Regions from separate parts of the Massilia sp. P2_C2 genome, predicted to be linked through region 3. Evidence: riboswitches for the same ligand, from Rfam matches in the RefSeq annotation. Region 3 holds a riboswitch; each other region holds the start of a gene.
What was found. Region 3 has a riboswitch for thiamine pyrophosphate ahead of AC1DYX_RS12280 (D-amino acid dehydrogenase). Riboswitches for the same ligand answer to the same signal wherever they lie in the genome.

Region 1: another riboswitch for thiamine pyrophosphate. It lies ahead of thiC (phosphomethylpyrimidine synthase ThiC); the one in region 3 lies ahead of AC1DYX_RS12280 (D-amino acid dehydrogenase).
Region 2: another riboswitch for thiamine pyrophosphate. It lies ahead of AC1DYX_RS20645 (TonB-dependent siderophore receptor); the one in region 3 lies ahead of AC1DYX_RS12280 (D-amino acid dehydrogenase).

The regions. Positions count from the first base shown of each region.
Region 1 is NZ_JBFUDR010000013.1:33,457-37,281, reverse strand. Features, by position in the region: gene AC1DYX_RS03080 (HEAT repeat domain-containing protein) at 1-875, shown strand, start outside; gene AC1DYX_RS03075 (DUF971 domain-containing protein) at 872-1,156, shown strand; gene AC1DYX_RS03070 (MOSC domain-containing protein) at 1,256-2,101, opposite strand; TPP riboswitch at 2,231-2,334, shown strand; gene thiC (phosphomethylpyrimidine synthase ThiC) at 2,411-3,825, shown strand, end outside.
Region 2 is NZ_JBFUDR010000196.1:7,144-10,968, forward strand. Features, by position in the region: partial or broken gene AC1DYX_RS20630 (aldo/keto reductase) at 1-62, shown strand, start outside; gene AC1DYX_RS20635 (glutathione S-transferase) at 171-878, opposite strand; gene AC1DYX_RS20640 (DUF535 family protein) at 1,148-2,104, shown strand; TPP riboswitch at 2,162-2,260, shown strand; gene AC1DYX_RS20645 (TonB-dependent siderophore receptor) at 2,342-3,825, shown strand, end outside.
Region 3 is NZ_JBFUDR010000083.1:13,236-21,381, reverse strand. Features, by position in the region: partial or broken gene AC1DYX_RS12285 (hypothetical protein) at 1-307, opposite strand, end outside; gene AC1DYX_RS12280 (D-amino acid dehydrogenase) at 476-1,729, opposite strand; TPP riboswitch at 1,846-1,948, opposite strand; gene AC1DYX_RS12275 (hypothetical protein) at 2,070-2,201, opposite strand; gene AC1DYX_RS12270 (hypothetical protein) at 2,671-3,342, opposite strand; gene AC1DYX_RS12265 (hypothetical protein) at 3,521-4,036, shown strand; gene AC1DYX_RS12260 (NAD(P)/FAD-dependent oxidoreductase) at 4,116-5,420, shown strand; gene AC1DYX_RS12255 (EexN family lipoprotein) at 5,602-5,844, opposite strand; gene AC1DYX_RS12250 (sensor histidine kinase) at 6,282-6,995, opposite strand; gene AC1DYX_RS12245 (hemerythrin domain-containing protein) at 7,154-7,660, shown strand; gene AC1DYX_RS12240 (response regulator) at 7,670-8,146, opposite strand, start outside.

The DNA.
Region 1 (3,825 bases), on a different contig from region 3:
TCGACCTGGCCGACCTGGACGGCGACGCCCACGTACCCCTGCTGCTGGCTGCGCTCGACGACGACGCCGCCGCCGTGCGCGCGGAAGCGGCGCGCGCGCTGGAAGCCTTCGAGTCGCCGGCCGCGGTGCGCGGCCTCGCGCGCCTGCTGTCGGACGCGGACGCCGACGTGCGGGCCGCCGCGGCACAAAGCCTGTCGGAACTGAAGCTGCCCGCGTCGGCGCGCGAGCTGCTGCCCTTCATCGACACGCACGATCCGTTCGTGCGCGCGGCCGCGTTGCGCGGCGTGCGCGAGTTGCGCGTGGCCGGCAGTTTCGACCCCGCGCTGGCGGCGCTGGAAGACGCCGATCCGCTCGTGCGGCGCGAAGCCGTCGCCGTGCTGGGCTACCTGAAACGGCAGGATGCGGTCGACGCGCTGACGCGCCTGGCCATTCAGGATCCGGTGCCGGACGTGCGCCGCGCGGCGGCCGGCGCATTGGGTTTTGCCGAACAGACGCCGAAGGTGCTGGTCGCCCTGCTTGCGGCCCTGTCCGACCCGGCCTGGCAAGTGCGCGAGGAAGCGGCGACGACGCTCGGCAAGCTGCGGCTCACCGACGCCTCTCCGGCGCTGATCGCGGCGCTGGACGACGCCTGGTGGCAGGTGCGCCTGCGCGCCGCGCGCAGCCTGGGCCGCCTGCGCAGCCGCGATGCGCTGGCCGGCCTGGTGGCGACACTCACGCACACGATCAGCAACCTGAGAAAGGAAGCGGCGCTGGCGCTGGGCGAGATCGGCGCACCCGCCGCACTGCCCGCGCTGCGCCAGGCGGAAAGCGATCCGGATCCGGAAGTGCGCAAGTCCGTGCGGCTCGCGATCCAGCAGATCGAGGCCGCGGCATGACGGCGGTGCCCGAGACCATCGAGAATCACGCGGCGCGGGGCGTGCTGGCGCTGCGCTGGCCTGACGGCAGGATGGCGGCGCTCACGCACGCACGGCTGCGCGCGGCCTGCCCGTGCTCGGAATGCCGCGCGCTGCGCCGGGCCGGGGCCACGGTGGAAGCGGATGACGCCGTGCGGCTGGCGGCGATCGAGCCGGTGGGGGCCTATGCGCTGAACCTGGCGTTCAGCGATGGGCATCGACGGGGTATCTACCCCTACGAAATGCTCGCGAGCCTGGACTAACGCAATGCCAACACATCGCTAATCTCACGCGTGGGCTCGGGGAGCCCACCCTACGTATGTGGGCGGCCGTAGGGTGGGCACCCCGTGCCCACGCGAATGTCAAAACGCGATCTCGGTTTCCAGTTCCTGCCCGAGATGCACCTCCCCACCTGCCCCGGCCACCACGATGCAATTCATGCCGAAGCAGACCGCACCTTCCATGCGCGGATTCGCGCGGTAGGTCTGCAGGATGTCGAGCGGATCCGGCCCCGGCACCCCGGTAGCCTGGTCGACGGACGGGATCGGGCAGCGCGCGCACGGTTTCACGGGCCGGATCTCGACGCCGCCCACGGTCAGCGTGGCCAGGAAATCTTCTTCGCAGGCGTCGAGGCCGTCGACGACCAGGTTCGGGCGGAAGCGGTCCATCTGCAAAGGGTGGCGGCCGGCCGCGACGAGACGCGCGTTGAGGTCGTCCAGCGATGCCTGGCCGATCAGCAGCAGCGGATAGCCGTCGGCGAAGCGCGTCTGCGCCGGCACGCCGTTCGTCCACTTGGTGCTGGTCGGACGCACGGCGTCGCGGTGGAAGCGCACGAGGCGGCACGGCGTGCCCAGCACGGCCGAGAACCAGGTGGCCGCCGCGTCGCCGCAATCGGCCGCGTCGACCGTGTCGTCCCAAATCGTCACCGCGCGCCTGGCCGCGGTCTCGTCCCACGCGAGCGGCAAGGTCAGCTCATCCATGCCGGGTGCGCGCACGTGCAGCTGGCCGTCGTCCGGCAGCGGGCGGATCAGCGCCATGCGCGGGTACTCGCGCTGCGTGAGGAACCGGCCGTCTTCCGTCACGAGCATCCATTCGCGATCGTGCACGCCCAGCGCGGACAGGCCGGATTCGAACACGGTGGCGGACCGGACGGCGATGCCGGCGCAGGACTTGATCGGATAGATGAGCAGATGTGTGAGTTTGGCCATGGATCGCTTCGGCGGAGTGGAATTCTGGGTGCAAGTCAATAGTATGCACCAAACCACAACCGCTTTCCCGTTTGCCAATTCCGAAAAACCTGCGTACACTCCGTCCCGTCGCCCGGCCACCGGCCGCGGCAACCATGCTAGGGGTCCTGCGCCGTCGTCGACGGCGTGGGTGAGAAATACCCTCCGAACCTGATCTGGATAATGCCAGCGAAGGGAAGCTACAGAGTTCCGCGTGCACGTTCGCCTGCCCGTTTCTCCGCACCTCCTTCAGCTGGATCGCCGATCTTCAGTGACCAACAAGGAGTGCACTTGAACGCCGATCCGAAATTCCTCTCCGCCAGCGCCACGGTCGATGCCGCCGCAGTCGCGCCGCTTCCCAATTCCCGCAAGGTCTACGTGACGGGCAGCCGCCCGGACATCCGCGTGCCCATGCGCGAAATCCGCCAGTCCGACACCCCGGCGTCGTTCGGCCATGAACCGAATCCGCCCATCTGGGTCTACGACACCTCGGGCCCGTACACCGATCCGGAAGCCCGCATCGACATCCGCTCCGGCCTCGACCCGCTGCGCGCCGGCTGGATCCGCGAACGCGGCGACACGGAAGAGCTGTCCGGCCCGACGTCGCACTACGGCGTCGAACGTCTGAACGACCCGAAACTGGCTGAGCTGCGCTTTCACCTGCAGCGCAAGCCGCGCCGGGCCCTCGCCGGCCGCAACGTCACGCAGATGCACTACGCGCGCCAGGGGATCATCACGCCCGAGATGGAATACGTCGCCATCCGCGAAAACCTGCGCCGCCAGGAATACCTCGCCACGCTGGAAGCCGCCGGCCCCACCGGCAAGCGCATGGCGCAGATGATCGGCCGCCAGCATCCGGGCCAGACGTTCGGTGCAGCGATCCCGCGCGAGATCACGCCGGAATTCGTGCGCGACGAGATCGCGAAAGGCCGCGCCATCCTGCCGAACAACATCAACCACCCGGAATCGGAGCCGATGATCATCGGCCGCAACTTCCTCGTGAAGATCAACGCCAACATCGGCAACTCGGCCGTGACGTCGTCGATCGGCGAGGAAGTCGAGAAGATGACGTGGGCCACGCGCTGGGGCGGCGACACCGTGATGGACCTCTCCACCGGCAAGCATATCCACGAGACGCGCGAATGGATCATCCGGAACAGCCCCGTCCCCATCGGCACGGTGCCGCTGTACCAGGCGCTGGAAAAGGTGCACGGCAAGGCCGAAGACCTGACGTGGGAAATCTACCGCGACACGCTGATCGAGCAGGCGGAGCAAGGCGTCGACTACTTCACCGTCCACGCCGGCGTGCGCCTGGCCTATGTGCCGATGACCGCAAGCCGCCTCACCGGCATCGTCTCGCGCGGCGGTTCGATCATGGCCAAGTGGTGCCTCGCCCACCACAAGGAATCGTTCCTGTACACGCATTTCGAAGAGATCTGCGAAATCATGAAGGCCTATGACGTCGCGTTCAGCCTCGGCGACGGCCTGCGTCCCGGCTCGATCTACGACGCCAACGACGAAGCCCAGCTGTCCGAACTGAAGACGCTCGGCGAACTGACGCAGATCGCGTGGAAGCACGACGTGCAGGTGATGATCGAAGGCCCGGGCCACGTGCCGCTGCAGCTGATCAAGGAAAACATGGACCTGCAGCTGGAACAGTGCCACGAAGCGCCGTTCTACACGCTCGGCCCGCTCACGACCGACAT
Region 2 (3,825 bases), on a different contig from region 3:
TCGATGCGCTCGACCGGGGCAAACGCCTCGTCGATCCCGACTTCGCACCGCATTGGGATTAACCTCTGCTGGAACCGCCTCTGCCTAAACGATCCGTCGGGTGGGCACCTCGTGCCCACGCGGACATTTGCGCCCCGTTGGCGTTACGCGTGGGCACAGGGGTGCCCACCCTACTTGTCCAGCTCCTTGTAGTGCCGGAAGATGCCTTCCTCGTTGAACGGCAGGCGCCGTTCCGACTTCAGGTACGCCGCGATGCGGGGCCGGGCGGCGACCCGGTCGTGCAGCGCGGCCAGCAGCGGATAGCCCGCGTCGATGCGGGCCAGCGCCTTGGGAAAGGCGTAGCGCAGGCCGGCGACAAGCTGGAACAGCGACAGGTCGGCATAGGAAACCGTGTCGCCCATCAGATAGTCCTTCGGCTCCGGCCGCGCGAGGATGTTCTCGAACCAGTCGAAGTACTTCGGGATACGCGTGTCGATGAAATCGGCCGCGCGGCGCTTGGCTTCCGGGCGCTGGTCCTCGTAGTACAGCGACGTGGCGATCGGGTGGTGCGTGTCGTGCGACTCCGCCACGAGGTCGGCGATCGTCAGCTGAATCTGGTTCGCCCAGTATTTTCCCTGCGCATCCTGCGGCGCCAGCCCGTGGCGCTCGCCCAGGAACATCAGGATGTTGGCGGTCTGGCCGACCGTCACGTCGCCCGCCTTCAGGAACGGCGGCGCGAACGACGGGTGGTCGGCACCGTCCATCGCCGCGATCATGCGCGCCATGCCTCCCGGCTCGCGCGCCACGTCCACGTATTGCACGCCCGCTTCTTCCAGCGCCAGGCGCACGAATTCGCCGCGCCCCTGGATGCTCGGCCAATAAAAAAGTTCATACACCATGCCTCGCTCCTCAACTTGTTCGGTCTGACTCAATTATTGAGCAGGATTTCGATATTTGGCGCGGCAATCGTGCTAGTCTTGCGTCTGGCACTTGCCTGACAAAAGATCAATAAAGAGAGACATGAGGACAACAATAAAAAAAGTGGGAAACAGTTATTGGCGGCAGTAATCTTGTGTTTTTAAAACTAATTGTTTCAGTTTAACAATACCGCTCGCCAGTTTGGCGGGCGGGGCAAGATGAACCACCGATAACGAATCCGGAGCGCACCATGATTTTCGCTCACCTGACCAAACACTGGATGGCCCGTCGGAGCCAATACGACCTGTCGTCGTGGATGCTGTGCGTCGCACGGAGCCTGCGTGTGCTGGCGCATTATCGCGACCACCGCGCGCTGTGCGAACTCGGCGTCTACCGCAACCACGTCGCGGGACAGGCGCACGACGACCTGTTCCACCACCTCAGTCACCGCCACTACCTGATCAAGGGCCTGACGGCACGCCAGCGCGTGCAGGCCGTGCTGAGCCATTACCGGTTCGAGGAAACGACGTTCAACGGCGGTTACATGGACGCCGTCTACGGCCAGCGCTCGCTGCCGCTATGGCAGCACGAGGCCGACGGCAGCAGTTTCATGATCCAGCTCGAGATGGCGTCGCGCAGCAATGCCGAAGGCGACCTTACCCTCGCGCTGATCGCGGACGGCAAATGCCTGCACCGCCTTTCGTTCAGCTGGCTCGAAGGCGACATGGTCGGCGTCGACATGCCCGTCGTCCCGTTCATCGCGCGCAACCAGGGCCGCTGGGTCGATTCCGGCGCCGCGTTCGAAGCGTTCGAACGCGTCTTCCCGAACAACTCGCCCAGCTTCTTCTGCTTCGCCGCCATGCAGGGCATCGCGCTGGCGCTCGGCATGGACAAGGTCGTCGCGATCCGCAGCGAAGCGCACATCGCCTACGATCCCGATCCCGAAAAACATTTCGCCAACGCGTATGACGGCTTCTGGAAAATCCTCGGCGGCGAGGCCATGCCGGGCCGCGACGGCTATCTGATCGCCCTGCCGTTCTACGTGAAGCCGCTGTCCGAGATGCCGTCCAAGCACCGCAAGCGCGCGGCGCTGCGGCGCGAGCATTGGCGCCTGATCGGTGATTCGGCCCGCTCCGTCATCCAGCGCCACCTGCTGCACGCGCGGGCCCACGTGGCGCACCCGGCGGCGGTGCCCGAACCGGCCTGACGGCCGCTTGTCTATTGACACATGCACCACGTTGGGGCGCGCATTATGCTACACTCGCGCCTTCGCTAGGGGTCCTGGAAGTCCGCTTCCGGGTGAGAGATACCCTTCGTACCTGATCTGGATAATGCCAGCGAAGGAAAGCGCAACGCAGTTCCACCCCTTGTTTGCCCTTCCCCCAGTTGGCTCCGGCTTTTAAAAAAGCAGCGTGCAGCCATCGGCGCGCGAATTGAGCAGACCATGAAATCACAATTGAAGTACACCGCAGTCGCGTGCGCCATCACGCAAGCTTTCGTCGCGCACGCACAGACGCAGGACACCCCCCACCCCATCGCCGAAGTCGTCGTGACGGGCAACCGCTTTATCGCCGTCGACCGCGCCAGCGTCGGCGGCTTCGGCGAGGCCTCGCTGTTCGACACCCCGGCCTCGATCATCGCCATGGGCCGCACGCAGATGCAGGACCTGTCGATCCGCTCAACCACCGAGGCGATGCGCTTCGACGCCTCCGTCGCGGACGCCTACAACGCCGTCGGTTATGCCGAGCAGTTCTCGATCCGCGGCTTCGCGCTGGACAACAACTACAGCTACCGCAAGGACGGCTTCGCGATCCCGGGCGACACGCAGATCCCGCTGGAAAACAAGGAGCGCATCGAAGTGCTGAAAGGCCTGGCGGGCCTGACGGCCGGCATCGCCACGCCGGGCGGCATCGTGAATTACGTGACGAAGCGCCCGACGAATGCGCCGCTGCGCTCGGCCACCGTGGAAGTCTCGGAGCGCGGCACGCTGTACGGCACGGTCGACCTGGGCGGCCGCTTCGAAGACCGTCGTTTCGGCTACCGCATCAACGCGGCCGCCGCCGACCTGCACCCGTACGTGCGCGGCGCCAACGGCGACCGCCAGTTCGTGTCCGCCGCGTTCGACTGGCAGATCACGTCGGACGCGCTGTTGCAGCTGGACATGGATTACCAGCGCAAGGCCCAGATCACGGCGCCCGGCTTCCAGCTGATCCGCAACGAAGTGCTGCCGACCGGTGTCTCGGCCAGGATGCTGCTGAACGACCAGCCGTGGACGCGCCCCGTCACGACGAAGGACAGCAACCTCGGCCTGCGCTTCGAGTACAAGCTCGCGCCGGACTGGCTCGCGACGGTCTCCGGCAACAAGCATTGGTTCAAGCGCGACGACTTCACCGCCTTCCCCTACGGCTGCAGCAACGAGGGCGCGGGCTTTTATCCGGGCTACTGCTCGAACGGCGACTACGACGTGTACGACTACCAGAGCACGGGCGAGCGCAAGACGCCGTGGGGCGTGCAGGCGCAGGTGCAGGGCAAGTTCTCGACGGGCGAACTGCGCCATGCGCTCACGGTCGGCACGTCGTACTCCGAACGCCACGACAGCTTCGGCGACTATGTCTACGACCTCGTCGGCTACAGCAATCTCTGGAGCCCGCGCGTGACGCCGCACGCCGCCGCCGACCGCGTGACGGGCCCCGTGTTCGAGCGCCGCAGCGACGAGGAAAGCGCGCTGTTCGCGCAGGACATCGTCAGCCTGACGAACCAGCTCACGCTGCACGCGGGCCTGCGCCACGTGCAGATCAAGCGCAGCGAATACGTCCCCGACATCGAGAACTACGTGCATGGCGACGATTCGTTCCTGCTGCCGAGCGTGGCCCTCGTGTTCAGCCCGTCGCACGACTGGAACGTGTACGGCACGATCAGCCAGGGCCT
Region 3 (8,146 bases):
TGACGTCGCTGAGCAGATAAGTATTGTTGCCCGCGTTTCCGGCGGTGTTATCTCCGCCTTGCAAGCTCAACAGGCAAGTTTCAGCCGGGGTTGCCGGATTGCCGCCGGTGTAGGTGACGCAGCCCGATTCGGTGCCGTTCTGTTGCGCTCCGTTGCCGTTGTCCTGCACGGTCACGACAGTGTTCACGGCGCCCAATCCGGTGCCGGTTTGCTGGGCACCAGTCTGGTAGACCAGGTTTGCAAAGGCCGGCGCTGCGCTGGTTAGAAGTGCCGCGGTTGCTGCCAATCTCGGAACAGTAGATTTCATCACGTAGCTCCTGGATTCGTTTTTCGGTTTCATAACGATCGGATACTGCAATTACTATGTATGCAAGGAGCGTTCCTATGCACACATTTTGAGCGCAATCAAAGACTTGCGTGATGAGAATCTGTGACAATCTGGAGATGTGTAAAGTTTACCGAAAGTTGCGAATTGTCAGCATTGCAAATTATGGGCGATTTCCGGCCTTCGGCCCGAAACAATGTCCGCGATGGCCCGCCCCGAGCCGCAGCCCATCGTCCAGCCGAGCGTGCCGTGGCCCGTGTTCAGGTACAGGTTCGCATAGCGGGTACGGCCGACGTATGGGACGTTCGACGGCGTCAGCGGCCGCAGGCCGGCCCAGTACGTCGCGGCGTCGTAGTCGCAGGCGCCGGGGAACAAGGCGCGCACGCGGCGCGTGATGGCGGCGCAGCGCACGGGATTCAGGTCGCGGCTGTAGCCGTTCAGCTCGCATGTGCCGGCCACGCGCAGCCGGGATCCCAGGCGCGAGAACACGAGCTTGTGGCCATCGTCCGTCAGCGATACCGTGGGCGCCGCGTCCGGGTCGACGATGGGGTAGGTGGCGGAATAGCCCTTGCCCGGATAAATCATCAGCCGGATCCCGAGTGGGGCCAGGAGCTGCACGGAAAAACTGCCCAGGGCGACGACGACGACATCCGCGTGCATCAGCCCGTGCCGGCCGTCGGCGTCGATGATTTCCACGGCGCGGACGACGTCGCCGTCGGGCACGAGACGCGTGACCGTCGTGTTGTACAGGTAGCGGATGCCGGCGTCCGCGCCGCGGGCGGCGAGCTGCGTCGTGAATTGGTACACGTCGCCCGATTCGTCGCTGGGCGTGAAGTCGCCGCCCACGAGCTTGCGCCGCACCGGGGCCAGCGCCGGTTCGATGCGCACGACTTCGTCGGCGTCGACCGTCATGCGCGGGCAGCCCAGGTCGCGCATCGCAGCGGCCGCGCGGCAGGCCCTGTCGAATTCCTTGTCATCCGTATAGAAGTGGAGAATGCCGCGCGTGAGATGGTCGTAGCAAATGCCCGTCTCGGCGCGCAGCGCCTGCAGGCTGCGCCGGCTGTAGTCGGCCAGGGCGACGATTCGGCGCAGGTTGGCGGCCACGCGGCCCGGGGCGCATTCGCGCACGAACTGCAGGCACCAGCGCCACTGCAGCGGGTCGGCGCGCAGGCGGAACAGCAGCGGGGCGTCTTCGCGGCCGAGCGCCTGCATGACTTTCAGCAGGCCRGCCGGCGTGGCCCATGGTTCCGCATGCGACACGGAGATCTGGCAACCGTTGGCGAAACTCGTTTCCTGCGCGGGACCGGGCTGGCGTTCGATCACCGTCACGTCGTGGCCCGCGGCGCGCAGATACCATGCGGTAGCGGTGCCGACGATGCCGGCACCCAGGACGATGACGTTCATTGCCGCACCGCCTCAGCGGATGGCGTCAGGCGCAAGGAATGATTGGAAACAGGACAGTGCATGCCGCTCCTCGTTGGCGTCGTGGTGACGGGCACCCGCGAAAGGACCAGAACGGCGAGACACCGTATCCGCTTCCCTTCGCTGGCATTACCCAGATCAGGTTCAGAGGGTGTTTCTCACCCGCGCCGCGATGCGGCTGCAGGACCCCTAGCGTTGCCTTATGGCAGGGACGATTCTAACCGGACGAGCACGTGGCGGTAAAGCGGACGGAGAAAGGACAATGCGAGCCCGCCGGCGCGCGGGCGCGGCCGGATCGGGTGGCGTGCCGCGCGGCGCGCGGTCAGGCCGTGGCGGCGACGGTGGCTACGGCCAGCGTAACGGTGGGTTTCACCGGTTCGCGCCGGTCGTGGCAGGCCACCATCATGAGGCAGGCAAGGAGCAGCAGGCTCCAGCGCACACGATGCGATTTCATAGGCCCTGCTTTCAAAAAAGGTGTGCATATAAGTGTACACCGTTCTCTTCCTGCCCCGAACCGTCCTGCTGACCGTGTTCGTATCTGACAGGCGTCACTTCCCCGCCTCCCGCCATACAAATCTCGGCGGCAGTGCCCGACGTTGCCGCCGGACTCGCCACGGGTAGCGCAGACTGCGCCGTTAAGGCGCCGGATGCGAGCCGATGCAAACCGATTTGACCGTCACGCCAAACGCAAAATGCGCTTCGTTTGCGCCCCCCGCAACCCTCGTTCGTGTCCGCTTGGTTTTCGCGAACGTGATATGTCTGCGGTATGGATTGACTGACGGCCCATTGGTGATCGTACTATTGGTGATCGTACTTATGGTGCTTACCAGTTTGATCCTGATAGGTGCGGAAGGTTCACTCAGGGGTAACGCTCGTGGCGTCGTTTCTGTGGAACGCCGCACGGCGCGGTGCGCCGCCCTCGCTTAGAAACGATAGCCGATGCCGATGCGCGCGACAGGGTAGATCTTGAACGAACTCGTGTCGTCGCCGAGTTTCCGGCGCGCGGTTTCGACGTCCTGGGCCAGCCTGTTGCAGACGGTCGACGACACCGTGCACCCGCTGACGGCCAACTGGACGTTCGGGCTGCCCTGGTAGAACACGCCGAGGTCCGTGGTGACGTGCCAGCCGGCCGGTTGCGCCAGGGCGTTGCCCCAGCCGATGCCGAGGTAGGGCGCGGCCTTGCGGAAGTCGACGCGTCCGCTCAGGATGCCGACGTCGGAGGCAGTATAGAGGTTGCCGTTGATGTTGAACGTGCCGTTACCGTTCGGCTTGCCACGAACGTCGAACTTGTTGCCGTTGTAGACGGCGCCGCCCGTCAGGTGGAAGCTGCCGCCTTCGGTCAGGTACCAGTCGACCAGGATGTCGAACGTCTGCAGCTTGCCCTTGAAGTTGTAGTCGACGCCATCCGACGTCTTGTCGAAGTCGTGTTTGAGGTAGTTGGCGCCGAAGCGGCCGTTCAGCTGGGTCGTCATGGGCACGACGACGTGGGCGCCCACGCCGGTGGTGCCGATATCGGCCGTGGCGCCAACCTGGGCGCTGGCGGCACCAGCCGCCAGCAGGGCTGCAACAGCCGGCACGGTGTGTTTCGCGAACATCAGAAGCCTTCCTATGGAATATGATTCGCGATTGTAACCGTGCACTTGCCGCAAAGGAACGTTTATGGCCCGGTGTGTCGTATCCTGCACGCAACGACTATGTAAGCATCTGTTGCAGCCAATTGCACATGACATTTCGTTTGATAAACTCGAATCATCCATTCACAGCGAGGTCATCATGAAATCCCTGATCTTCGGCGTGGCGCTGTGCGCCGCCGCTTTCCCCGCCCTGGCGCAGACCAACGTATCGGTCAGCGTCGGCCAGCCCGGCTTCTACGGCCGCATCGACATCGGCGACTACGTGCCGCGTCCCGTCGTGTACGCGCCGCAGCCGGTCATCATCGCGCCCGCGCCGCAGTATGTGGCCGAACCCGTCTACCTGCGCGTGCCGCCGGGGCATCGCAAGCACTGGGCCAAGTTCTGCGGCCGCTACGGCGCCTGCGGCCGTCCGGTGCTGTTCGTCCGTGACGAGTGGTATACGAACACCTATGTCCCGCGCTACCGCGAGCATTTCGGCGGCTACCGCGAGGGTTACCAGGGCGGTCCGCGTGAGGTGCGCGTCGTCGAGCGCGTGGAATACCGCGACGGTCCGGGCCACGGCCGGGGCCATGGCGATGGCTGGGAACATGGCCGCGGTCATGGCGAAGGGCACGGCAACGGCCACGGCCATGGCCATGGCCACGACCGCGACTGATCCGTGACGGGGCCTTTCGCCGCCCCGTAGTAAACTGCTCTGCGAGCCCGACAGACGGGCGTTATCCACGGAGGCAGGCTTGCAGAGCGATATCGTGATCGTAGGCGGCGGGGCGGGTGGCCTGGAACTGGCCTGCAAGCTGGGCCGCAAACTCGGACCCGGCAAGGTGACGCTGGTCGACAGCCGTCTGTACCACGTGTGGAAGCCGTCGCTGCACGAGGTGGCAGCCGGTACGCTCGATATCCACCAGGAAGGCCTGTCGTACCAGATGCTGGCGCACGATCGCGGTTTCAGCTTCGTGTACGGTGCCATGACGGCGCTGGACACCGGGGTAAAACGGCTGACGATCGCTGCCGTCGTTGGGCCCGGCGATGGCGAGGAAGTGCTGCCGGAACGCAAGCTCGGCTATCGCTCGCTCGTGATCGCGGTCGGCAGCACGTCGAACTACTTCGGCGTGCCCGGCGCGCGTGAGCACACGATTTCCCTGAATGCCACCGAGGACGCGGAGCGGTTCCGCCTGCGCCTGCTGCGCCTGCTCGCACAGGCCGAGCAGCAGAAGGAAGATGGCGGTCCTGACGCCGGCCTCGACATCGTCATCATCGGCGGCGGGGCCACGGGCGTGGAACTGGCGGCGGAATTGCGCGAAGCGTCCGGCGCCTATGCCGCCTACGGCTTCCGCCGGCTGCAGGTGCAGCGCGACGTGCGCATCACGCTGATCGAGGGCGCGCCGCGCATCCTGGCGCCGCTGCCCGAACGGGTGTCGACGGCGGCCACGCGCCTGCTCGACCAGCGCGCGATCAAAGTCGTCACGGATTGCCGTGTCAGCCGGATCGACAGGCACCAGGTCAACGACAGCAAGGACAATGTCTACCCGGCCGACCTGTGCGTCTGGGCGGCGGGCATCCGCGCGCCCGAGTTCCTGGGCGCGCTGGGCCTGCCCGTCGCCAAGGGCGGGCAGATCGAAGTCGATGCGCATCTCCGCGTCAAAGGCGTGGCCGACGTATGGGCCCTGGGCGATTGCGCCGCGTGCACGGACGGCAACGGCAAACCGGTGCCGCCGCGCGCCCAGGCGGCGCACCAGCAGGCCGACTACCTCGTCAAGACGTTCATGAACCTGACGGGCGGCCATCCGCCGCCGCTGGAGCCCTATGTGTACCGCGATTACGGCTCGCTCGTGTCGATCGGTCGCGAGACCACGGTGGGCAACCTGATGGGTTCACTGCGTGGCGCCAGCCTGTTCGTGGAAGGGTTCATGGCGCGCATCATGTACATGAGCCTGCACCTGCTGCACCACAAGGCCGTGCTCGGATCCCTGCGCACGGGCCTGATGGCGCTGGGGCGCTTCCTGATCCGCAGGACGACGCCGATCGTCAAATTGCACTAGGTATCCCTAACGATACCGTTCAACATACCGACAGCGATTCCGAAACCCGAACATCATATGCTCCTTGGGCGTTGTGTATTGCGCGACATCTCCGAGGCAGGGATGACTGCAGTGATCAAGTGCCGGAAGCTTTTCGGTATGTCGGAAAGTGAACAGCTTGCGGAGTGCAAATGAGCGATGTTTATTGCATTGTCTTGGCCCATTTCCGAACAGCCTGGACCGCGTTCATGCAGGCCTCGGAACTCCGCACGCCGAGTGGCTCTTCATGGCAGGACGCAAGCTTTTCGCGTGCCTCAAGCTGGTGGTTGTAGTAGTAATCGACGGTCGTGGAATCGGAGCAGCCAGCGGAGAAGAGACACAGGCTTGCAAGGATTGCACGAACCGTGCCGCCCTCCGCGGCAAGCAGAATGGTGTGAGATGTCATCAACGCCCCCGTCCAATGATGTCGTCAGTAAATAAATGCTGACAAAATATATATGATTCTTGTCAATCTTATACCCCTTGTTCGGCAGATCAATTTATCGCGCATACTGTCGAGAAAATGTCGGCCAGGTGACTCGCTCCCGCTACACCGAAATCGTGAAGATGGGTGTCAGTCTCGGCAGCGTCATGGCCTTGGTGTGCGAACGGACCCAGGCGCTGACACAGGCGGGAGCCGCTGTTGTCGAGCTGGCAGAAGGAAGCGACATGGTCTATCGTGCCAGCACGTATGGGTGGCGAGGAGGTCGCGGTATTGCTGACCCGTGTCGACGGGCCGTCTGGCGTAAATGCCCATTGCAAGCGGCTTGGTGTGGCGGGGCCTGCCCCCGCCCGCCGACCAGTTCGTGCCTACGAATAGGTTTTAAGCTGCGGCGGAAGAAATCAGGCGTTCTGCTTCGGCAGGATCAGGGTCAGCGCCGACCCCTTGCCGTCCGGCCCGGGGCCGAGGGTGAGGGAGCCGCCGAGCACGCGGGCACGCTCGCGCAGCATGCGCAGCCCGTGGCAGCTGAGGGAAGGGGCGACGCCCGCGCCCGGACCCACGCCGTCGTCGCGCACGGTCAGCATGGCCTGGTCGCCATCGTCGTCGAGGATCACGTCCACGGACGTCGCCTGCGCATGCTTGAGGACGTTGCGCAGGCCTTCCTCGGCGCAGCGCAGCAGCGCCACGCCCTGGGCGCGGCTGTAGTCGGCATCGTCGTCCGGCATGCTGGCGCGCGCCTTGATGCCGTGTTCGCGGCCCCATTCCTGCACGAGCTCCGCGATGGCCGCCTTCGGCCCGAGGAATTCGAGCTTGTCGTTCCAGAGCGCCAACTGCATCTTGCGGTTGGTCTCGATAATGTTGTTCAGCAGTTGCTTCATCTGCGCGGCACGATCGCGCTGCGGCTGCTCCTGCAGGTGTTGCGCGAGCAGGCCGAGATGCATCGTCAGCGCCGTCATCGACGAGCCGAGGCTGTCGTGCAGCCGGCGGGCCAGCAGACGCCGGTCTTCGTCCCAGCAGGTCGTCAGGTGGGCCAGGAGTTCGGCCAGCTCGGCGGCACGCGCCGCATGCTGGCTGTCTTCCCCGGAATCCGGCGGATGAGGTTCCGAAACTTTCATGGAGGCAACCAAATTATGTTTCTCTGGATGATACAACAGCTTGGGCCGGGGCGGCGCAGGAATCGTCTTTGTGAGTTCCCGTACAGTGCGGTGTTGCATTCCGCGCGAAGCTGAGGGCTCTGGCCGATGCCAAAACCCTAGTGAAGAAGGAGCCCAAGATGACTACGAGAACGCAATCCGGTGCGCAGGCCGGCACCCAGTCGAACGCCATGGCCGCGGGCCAGGACGCCATTGCCCTGCTGACCGCGGACCATCGCGAAGTCCATGAGATGTTCGAGCAATTCGAGCAGCTGGGCGACCGCGCCAGGGCAAGCAAGGAAAAGCTGAAGGAAAAGATCTGCAAGGCGCTGATCGCCCACACGACGATCGAAGAGGAAATCTTTTATCCGGCCGTGAGCGCGCAGGTCGAGGACGCCGAGGACCTGGTCGAAGAGGCCATCGTCGAGCATGCCGCGGCGAAGGATCTCATCAAGCAGTTGCAGGAAATGGAGCCGGACGATGAATTGTTCGACGCGAAAGTGAAAGTCCTCGGCGAGCAGGTCGACCATCACGTCGAGGAGGAAGAGAAAGAGATGTTCGCGAAGGTGAAGAAGAGCGGCCTCGACCTGCTCGCGCTGGGCCAGGAAATGGCCATGCGCAAGCAGGAGTTGATGGATACGCTGTAACGGCGCGCTTCAGCCGGCCGCGGCCGACGAGGCCGGGGCCGGTACCGGTTCGCCTTCGCGCGGCCGCGCCGCCGCGGCGCCCAGCTGCTCGAGCAGGGCGTTCAGTTCGACCGGTTTGACGAGGTGCAGGTCGAAGCCCGCGTCGAGCACGCGGCGCTGGTCTTCTTCGAGGCCATAGCCCGTCAGCGCGATCAGCCGCATGGCACGTGCGGCCGGATCCTCGCGCAGCCGGCGCGCCACCTCGTAGCCGTCGATGCCGGGCAGGCCGATGTCGACCAGGGCGACATCCGGGTTGTGGGCACACGCCAGGCGCACGCCTTCCACGCCGTCGCCGGCCTGCAGCACGGGATAGCCGAACGACTCCAGCATCGTCGCCATCATCTCGCGGCCGTCGTCATTGTCTTCGATCAGCAGCACCGTCGGCTTGGCGGCTTCGTGTGGCCGGGCGCGCGCCGGCGTGTCCGCGGCTGCGGCCTCCACGCGCGG